One region of the Sporolactobacillus terrae genome, then DNA from elsewhere that is predicted to be linked to it. Evidence: a T-box and tRNA genes for the amino acid it is inferred to sense, from the RefSeq annotation. Region 1 holds a T-box; the other holds one or more tRNA genes.
The links. The T-box of region 1 lies ahead of pheS (phenylalanine--tRNA ligase subunit alpha). A T-box ahead of a tRNA ligase gene usually reads a tRNA of that ligase, here a tRNA-Phe.
Positions count from the first base shown of each region.

Region 2: it has a tRNA-Phe gene. The T-box ahead of pheS (phenylalanine--tRNA ligase subunit alpha) is inferred to sense a tRNA for this amino acid. The anticodon was not compared.

Region 1 is NZ_CP082837.1:1,682,262-1,686,689, reverse strand. Features, by position in the region: gene K7399_RS08030 (GNAT family N-acetyltransferase) at 1-728, shown strand, start outside; gene sspI (small acid-soluble spore protein SspI) at 794-997, opposite strand; gene K7399_RS08020 (TrmH family RNA methyltransferase) at 1,164-1,922, shown strand; T-box leader at 2,004-2,235, shown strand; gene pheS (phenylalanine--tRNA ligase subunit alpha) at 2,288-3,325, shown strand; gene pheT (phenylalanine--tRNA ligase subunit beta) at 3,342-4,428, shown strand, end outside.
Region 2 is NZ_CP082837.1:2,751,583-2,756,010, forward strand. Features, by position in the region: gene walK (cell wall metabolism sensor histidine kinase WalK) at 1-1,251, opposite strand, end outside; gene yycF (response regulator YycF) at 1,244-1,963, opposite strand; tRNA gene K7399_RS13095 (tRNA-Phe) at 2,227-2,299, opposite strand; tRNA gene K7399_RS13100 (tRNA-Asp) at 2,307-2,382, opposite strand; tRNA gene K7399_RS13105 (tRNA-Met) at 2,387-2,460, opposite strand; gene K7399_RS13110 (adenylosuccinate synthase) at 2,703-3,989, opposite strand; gene dnaB (replicative DNA helicase) at 4,138-4,428, opposite strand, start outside.

The sequences.
Region 1 (4,428 bases):
TACCGGAAGAGTCTAAGGGAAACGCGCTTTATCTTATTCGCGCATTGCAGGAACAGGATCGCAACGACATCGCGATGCTTTATGACAGGTTTAATCAATCCTTAGTCGGTCCGACGATTCGATCAGCGGCTTACTGGAACGGGCAGTTCAAGTGGCTGAACAATCGAGCAGGTGGCGGTTTCGCTGCTTTTTGTAATCAGCAATTGGTTGCCTATCTCAGATGGGAAGCATTCGATCACGAAAGCGTCGGTCTGCAGGAATGCTGTTATCTGCCAGGACATGAAGCAGCTCTACCTGCATTAGTGCACCGTGTGATAGAAGCTTGGCCTCGAGGAAAAATGATGAGTGTACAAATGCCGGAATCTCATGCGCTGCGGCAATGGTTTGAACGATGGGGCGCGCATCGCCAAGACAATACAAGGACGATGTGGAAAGTCATACGGCTTCCTAAGCTTTGCCGGAAACTGGAGCCGATTTTTTCGAAGCACCTGACGGGTGGGGAACGTCTTTTGTTAAGCGTCGGTTCTGAAACGATTCTTTTTTATCGTGAAAAGGGGCAAGTGACTGCGGCAATGCCGAGCGACTCGATCACTTTTCAAACGTTCATTGAACGCGATGAAACGGATTTCATTCATGATCTTCTGCTTGGAATGGATGAGAAAAAGCAGCCTTATGCTTCTCTCTTTCAAAAGAATGCGTTTGTTTGCTGGAAAACGGATCGTTTTTAAATGCATTTTACGCGGAAACAAAAACAATCGGAAGCCTAAGCTCCCGATTGTTGCCTTGCGGCTTGCTAGACACCTTGTTCTAGACGCGCCAGCATTTGATCGCGAAACGAAGAATCGGCCTTGTTCCAAATGACTTCAAAGAGAACACCGAGGCCGGGAAGCATCTTTTCTTGACCGTTTTGAATGGCATCAACCACGGTATCTTGCAGTTGCTGCTTATTATTGCCCGATAGATTATGCAGCACAGCACGGCGAATGTCTAAATCCATGAATGACATGCTCCTTTCTAGCAATGAAATGAGTTGAACTATGGTATAGTATGGGTAGCGAAAGCGCAATTATGCGAAAAAATTGGGTATAAGTACAGATTGAATAGACAAAGCAGCGAGCATGCCGCGTGTTTACTGCTTAGAAGGAGTTCTCATTGTGCGTCGAATGGTGTCTTTGCAAAACGAAAAAGTTAAGTTATGGAAAAAATTAAAAACGCGAAAATGGCGCGAACGGGAGCAAATGTATTTGATTGAAGGACCGCATCTTGCACAGGAAGCGGTTTTTTCTGCCAAGGAACATGTGCACTCGATTCTGATTGATGAAGCTTTTCATCTTCCAGCTGATTGGCCGCTTGATTCTATTGAAGTCTTTCAGGTGACCCACAAAATTTTTACCGAGTTATCACAAACGGAAACCCCACAAGGCATTATTGCTGTTTGTGATATGAAAAGCTCATCGCTTGCTCTTAAACCGGGACGTTTTTTACTCGTTGACGGGGTACAAGACCCAGGAAATCTAGGGACGCTGATCCGAACTGCGGACGCTTTCGGACTGGACGCGATCTATCTCGGGGATGGGTGTGTTGACGGCTACAATGCGAAGACGCTGCGTTCCGCGCAAGGGTCGCACTTCCATCTTCCGGTGATCCATAAGAACTTGTTTACGCTGGCTGACGAAATGAAACAGCTGAACATTCCATTATATGGTTCTTCCCTTCAAGGCGATGAGCTGCATCAGGTTAAGGTGTCCAGTCCTCATTATGGACTCGTTGTCGGCAATGAGGGCAACGGGGCGTCACCGGAACTGTTGGCACAAATGAATCGGCAGGTAAAGATCCCGATGGCTGGCCGTGCTGAATCGCTGAATGTCGCCGTGGCATCCGGTATTCTGCTTTATTGGCTTGAATCAGCAAGGCTTGCATAAGCGACTTGAATTGCCTATACTAGGAGTACACGCATAAATGAAAGATCGGATTCATGTTTCATGAGATGAACCGATATGAATGGAAAAACGATGATGGAGAGCAGTACTTCGATATTTACCATTCAGGGAGAGCAGGCCGTCGACTGGAAGCCTGCTTATGGGTCGGATCGAATGAATTCACTCTTGAGTTGCCGTTTGAACACCGGTAGACATGCCGGTCTAGAATGCGCCGGCACGCGCCGTTAAACGTTTTAAGTGGACAGTCGATCAGAGACTGTCAACGAGGGTGGTACCGCGACGCTTCGTCCCTTTTCAGGGGCGGAGCTTTTTTGGTTTCCGAAAAAAGTGCAAAGGGATGAAGACAGATGTTAAAAGAGAAATTGCTTGAGCTGCGTCAGCAGGCACTGAGCAACATTGACTCAGCGGATGAGTTGAAGGCACTTCAAGAAGCGCATGTCCGTTTTCTCGGCAAAAAAGGACCGATTACGGAAATTTTGAAAGGCATGGGTAAGCTTTCCAAGGAAGAACGGCCGGATGTCGGCAAGCTTGCCAACGAGGTTCGTCAATTGATCGCTGCGAGAATTGAAGAAAAGAAGACCGATTTAGAAGCCAGACTGCTTGACCTGAAACTCGAATCGGAGAAACTTGATGTCACGCTGCCGGGAAGAAAAACCGTACCGGGGAGCCATCATTTGCTCGCATCAATCATTCGCGAAGTGGAGGATTTGTTTATCGGTTTAGGCTTCTCGATTGAAGAAGGACCTGAAGTCGAGCAAGACTACTACAATTTCGAAGCGCTGAATTTGCCGAAGGATCATCCGGCTCGCGATATGCAGGATTCCTTCTATATTACGGATGACATTCTGATGCGTACCCATACGTCACCGGTGCAGGCACGTACGCTTGAGAAGCATAAAGGAGTTGGCCCGGTGAAAATTATTTGTCCGGGCAAGGTATACCGCCGCGATAATGACGATGCGACGCACTCCCATCAGTTTATGCAAATCGAAGGACTCTATGTGGATCACAAGGTTCGCTTAAGCGATCTAAAAGGAATTCTGACGGTATTCGCCAAGCATATGTTCGGGGCAGATCGTGAAATCCGTCTGCGTCCAAGCTTCTTTCCATTCACCGAACCATCGGTGGAAATGGATATCTCCTGTTTCAAGTGCGGCGGTCATGGCTGCAACGTCTGCAAGGGAACCGGCTGGATTGAAATTCTCGGTGCCGGAATGGTACACCCGAATGTCCTTCGGATGTCTGGGTTTGACCCGAGCGAGTATACCGGTTTTGCATTTGGCATGGGACCGGAACGGATTGCGATGCTGAAGTACGGGATTGAAGACATTCGCCATTTCTACACCGACGATATTCGTTTCTTAAAACAATTTTATCGGGCTTAAGGAGGAAAATTAAACCATGCTGGTTTCTTATAATTGGCTTCAGGACTACGTTGACTTAGACGGTATTACACCGGAAGATTTAGCAAATAAAATTACCAACGCCGGAATTGAGGTGGAACATCTCAATTATCCCGGCGAAGGATTAAAAGGAATCGTTGTCGGCAAAGTTGAGTCATGCACGCAGCATCCGGAAGCAGAAAAGCTGCATCTATGCCAAGTGAACCTTGGCAGTGAGACGGTGCAAATTGTGTGTGGTGCGCCAAATGTTGCTGCCGGTCAAAAAGTACCGGTTGCAACGGTCGGTGCAAGAATCGCCGGCAATGTTAAAATCAAACGGGCTAAATTGCGCGGTGAAGTGTCGAACGGAATGATCTGTTCGCTAGATGAACTGGGCTTTGATCATAATTATGTACCAAAGGAATACGCAGACGGGATCTACGTCTTTGATGACGAAGTGCCAGTCGGGGCGGATGCGCTTCCTTTCTTAAATTTGGATGATGCACTTCTGGAATTGGATATTTTAGTGAACAGTGCGCATTGTATGAATATGATCGGTGTTGCCTATGAAGTCAGCGCGATTCTTGACCGTCCACTTCACTTAGCCAAACCGCATATTGAAGAGTCGGATCAAGAGGCAAGTGAGAAAATTCAGGTCATGATTGCCGACCCGAAAAAAGTTCCTTATTACGGTGCACGTCTGCTGACCGGAATTAATATGAAGCCTTCCCCGCGCTGGATGCAGCTTCGATTGATCGCGGCCGGCGTTCGGCCAATTAACAATGTTGTGGATAGTTCAAACTATGTCATGCTGGAATACGGGCAGCCGCTCCACACGTTTGATTATGATCAATTCGGATCGGAACGCGTACTGGTTCGTGCAGCGGGAGAGAATGAAGAAATCACGACCCTGGATGGACAACGACGCAAGCTGACAAACGAGGATCTTCTGATCACTAACGGCAAGCAAGGTGTAGCAGTCGCCGGTGTGATGGGCGGCGAAAATACGGAAGTTTCTGCAGCAACGAAAAATGTTTTGCTTGAGGCAGCCGTTTTCGATTCGATTTCCATTCGCCGGACGGCTGCCAGACTGCAGCTGCGCTCCG
Region 2 (4,428 bases), 1.1 Mb from region 1:
AAACTTACTTGCCAGGGCGGGATCTTCCACTGCGCCATCCTGAAGCGCTTCGAGGTAGCTTTTCATTGTGGTCAGCGGTGTGCGCAATTCATGCGACACATTGGCAACAAACTCGCGACGTTCCATGTCCACTTGCTCCTGCTCCGTAACGTCATGAATGACGGCAATTAATCCATTAGCCAGTCCGCTGTCTTTTTTTACAACAGAGAAGTTGGCGCGCAGCAGGATCGTCTCATCATCCGTACTGAAGTCGAGCACGATCGAGTTCTCCATATTATAGAGATCCATAATTTTATAGTCTTTGCGAATCTTTAACAAATCCAGAATCGAGTTTCCGGTCACATCATGACGGTACACATTAAGCAGCTGCTCAGAGCGATTATTCATCAGCACGACATTGCCTTTTCGATCCGTTGCAATGACGCCATCGGTCATGAACGTCAAGACGGATTTTAATTTGCGCCGCTCCGATTCGGTTGTTGCATTGGCTTCACGCAGTTTCAATGTCATGTTATTAAACGACGTGGCCAGTTTCCCAATCTCATCCGGTTCGGTCATTTGTACTTTTCGGGTAAAGTTTCCTTGAGAAACCGCCATGACCTGCCGCTGCATTTGAACGAGTGGCCGTGTAATTGTCCTCGCCAAGAAAAAGCCTAAGATAGCCGTAACCAAGAGTGCAAAAATGGTCGCAGTGGCTAAGATCTGGTTGATTTGCTGCAACTGCTCATAGACATTTTCAAAACTCTTTTCTACGTAAAGCATCCCATATCGATGGTTGTCGACCATAATCGGTGTCGTCACAATGTCGATACGTTCACCGCTCGACCGGTCGGCACGCCGAAATTTATTCGTTGAAGTGGATGAAAGGTTTTGAACGACCAATTGATTTGTGGTCCGTTTGCCAACGGCATCGCGATGCTTTTCATCGGCTGCAACAATCACCATATTATCGTCAATCACTTCAATCTCGCGGATGTTGGCATCAATCTCCAAGAGCTGGTTCTGAATCTGATCTGCCACATGATTCGGATCTTCCACATTTGACTCTTGCGCTTGACGAATCGCTTCGCCAACATTCCATGCAATCAGCTGGCTTTGGCTCTCAAGTGAGTTTTCAAAACTATCCAGAGTAATTGTCTTGACGCGATCGGCAAAGTAGACACCGATCAACTGCATGGCAAGCAAAATAAGCAGCGTGTAAATCAAGACCACCTTGAACTGTATTGATTTAAAAAAGCCAACCTTATTCATCACTGATCTCCTGATTGGGTTCCTTTAGATAATAGCCGACCCCGCGCCGAGTAACGATCCACATCGGTCGGCTCGGATTATCCTCAATTTTTTCACGCAATCGTCTTACCGTGACGTCGACCGTCCGTACATCCCCAAAATAATCATAGCCCCATACCGTTTGCAGCAGCTTTTCACGGGTCATGACTTGGCCGATGTGTTCCGCTAAATAATGAAGCAGTTCAAATTCCCGGTGCGTCAATTCAATCACTTTCCCCCGCTTGGTGACGACATAGGCATCGAGGTGAATGGTTAAATCGCCGATCTCAATATTGTTGACTTGTTTCTTTTCCTCTTCGGTATCCTCTTGTTTGTGCCGCCTCAAGTTCGCCTTGACGCGTGCAATCAACTCTCGATTACTGAACGGTTTGGTTACATAATCATCAGCGCCCATTTCCAACCCGAGTACCTTATCAATCTCCGAATCTTTTGCCGTCAGCATGATAATCGGCATATTATGTGTTTTTCTTACTTCACGGCACACTTCCATACCGTCTTTGACCGGCAGCATCACATCGAGCAAGATCATATCCGGATTTTCTTCTTCAACCTTTTTCAGCGCTTCTTCTCCATCGTACGCGCAAACAACTTCGTATCCTTCCTTCTCCAGGTTAAACTGCAATATATCAGCAATTGGCTGTTCATCATCAACAACAAGAATTTTATTTTCCATTATGAGCAGACTCCTTGTACGTTCTTGTGATTTATTTCCCGTGCAATTATTCTTTCGCAATCGTTGTTCGTTTTATTGGCGGCATGTTCTTCATTCATCTGCCGCTTTTCTTAGATAAATTCTTTTATATTTTAACACACTCCTTGAGACAATGTCATAAAACCAGAAATAGGAAACAGGACAAAACCCCTGATTACCTCAAGGATTTTGTCCTGTTTAAGTACGTTTTATAAAGTGCGGTAAACGCTTATGTTTGGAGAACATGGCTCGAGGCGGAATCGAACCACCGACACGAGGATTTTCAGTCCTCTGCTCTACCGACTGAGCTATCGAGCCATAATAATGGCGGATCCGATCGGATTTGAACCGACGATCTCCTGCGTGACAGGCAGGCATGTTAACCCCTACACCACGGATCCATAATTGCGGGGGCAGGATTTGAACCTACGACCTTCGGGTTATGAGCCCGACGAGCTACCAGACTGCTCCACCCCGCGATGATATAAGCTGCAAATGCTTGTCTTTTTGCGGCACAAGAAATATTTTAACACGGTCTTTATGCATTTGCAACCCTTTTTCTGAGAAGGTCTACTCTTTATTCGGAAAAACGAGCAAATCTTGAACCTTTACCTACGCCTCGCGCATTGGTTTCACAGCCTTTGCGTTATGCCGGAAAGTAAAAACGCCATGGCCTTTAAAGGATAGCCATGACGTGATTTTTTATTCTTTTATTTTCTGATTAGCGAAATGGATTGCGCACCTCAATGGTTTGTGTGCGGTCCGGACCGACAGAGAACAGTGACAAACCGACTTGAGTCAGTTGTGCAATGCGTTCAATATAGTGACGCGCATTCGCCGGAAGTTCAGACAATGATTTTGCTCCGGTGATGTCTTCTTTCCATCCAGGCATTTCTTCGTAGACCGGTTCGCATTCGGCAAGGACATTCAGACTTGCCGGGAACTCTTCAATCAGCTTGCCTTTATATTTATAAGCTTTGCAGATTTTTACCGTTTCAAGTCCGGTAAGAACATCGACACAGTTAAGGGACAGATCCGTCAAACCGCTGACACGGCGTGAATGGCGGACAACCACACTGTCAAACCAGCCGACGCGGCGCGCCCGCCCGGTTACCGTTCCGTATTCATGGCCCACTTCACGAATTTGATCGCCAATCTCATCCTCTAATTCGGTTGGGAACGGACCATCGCCAACACGTGTTGTATAAGCTTTCGCGCAGCCGACAACATGATTGATTTTTGACGGACCGACACCGGCACCAATCGTCACACCACCGGCAACTGGGTTGGATGACGTTACAAATGGGTACGTGCCTTGATCAATATCAAGCATGCATCCTTGAGCGCCTTCAAACAGCACGCGTTTTCCAGCGTCAAGTGCGTCATTCAGAACAACGGACGTATCGCACACGAGCGGTTTCAGGCGTTCACCATAGCCAATATATTCATCATAGATGTCCTTAATATCAAAGCCTTCGCTGTCATAAAATTTCTCGAGAAGACGGTTCTTTTCTTTCAAGTTCTTTTCCAGTTTCGCACGGAATGTTTCCGGCTCAAGAAGGTCCGCCATCCGAATACCGACACGTGCCGCCTTGTCCATATATGCAGGGCCGATTCCCTTCTGTGTTGTGCCGATTTTGGATGTGCCCTTGCTTTCTTCTTCGAGCATATCCAGTTTCAAGTGGTACGGGAGGATCAGATGCGCGCGATTGCTGATCCGCAGATTCGTCGTGCGCACACCGCTTTCCATCATATAATCCAGTTCCTTGCACAACGATTTTGGATTGATCACCATACCATTGCCCAAAACGCAGATCTTTTCGCTGTATAGGATCCCTGACGGCATCAACCGTAATTTATAGGTTTTGCCGTTCCAAACAATGGTATGCCCGGCATTATCTCCGCCTTGGTAGCGCGATACTACTTCCGAGTTTTCCGAAAGGTAGTCGGTAATCTTGCCTTTTCCTTCATCGCCCCACTGTGCGCCAACAACAACAACAGAAGACATTCATTTAGCCCCCAACTTTTAAAAAATAATATTTTAGTTCACTAAAGCCACTGTCTAGTCTAACAGGTAATTGCTTGAAAAGTCAATGTGGACACGAACATTAACAGGGTTATAATTATTTTTATTCGGATTCACGATATAATTCTACTCATGCACCACGCGGAACATCCTCATCACTGTGTTTCCGATCAATATTCACGAATTTGCTGTACTCTTTAACAAAGGCCAATTCCACCGTACCAACCGGACCGTTTCGCTGCTTGGCAATGATAATTTCAATGATGTTCTGTTTTTCGCTTTCCTTGTTGTAGTAATCATCGCGATATAAGAAGGCAACAACGTCGGCATCCTGCTCAATACTTCCGGATTCACGGATATCGCTCATCATCGGCCGCTTGTCCTGACGTGCTTCGACACCACGGGACAGCTGGGACAGCGC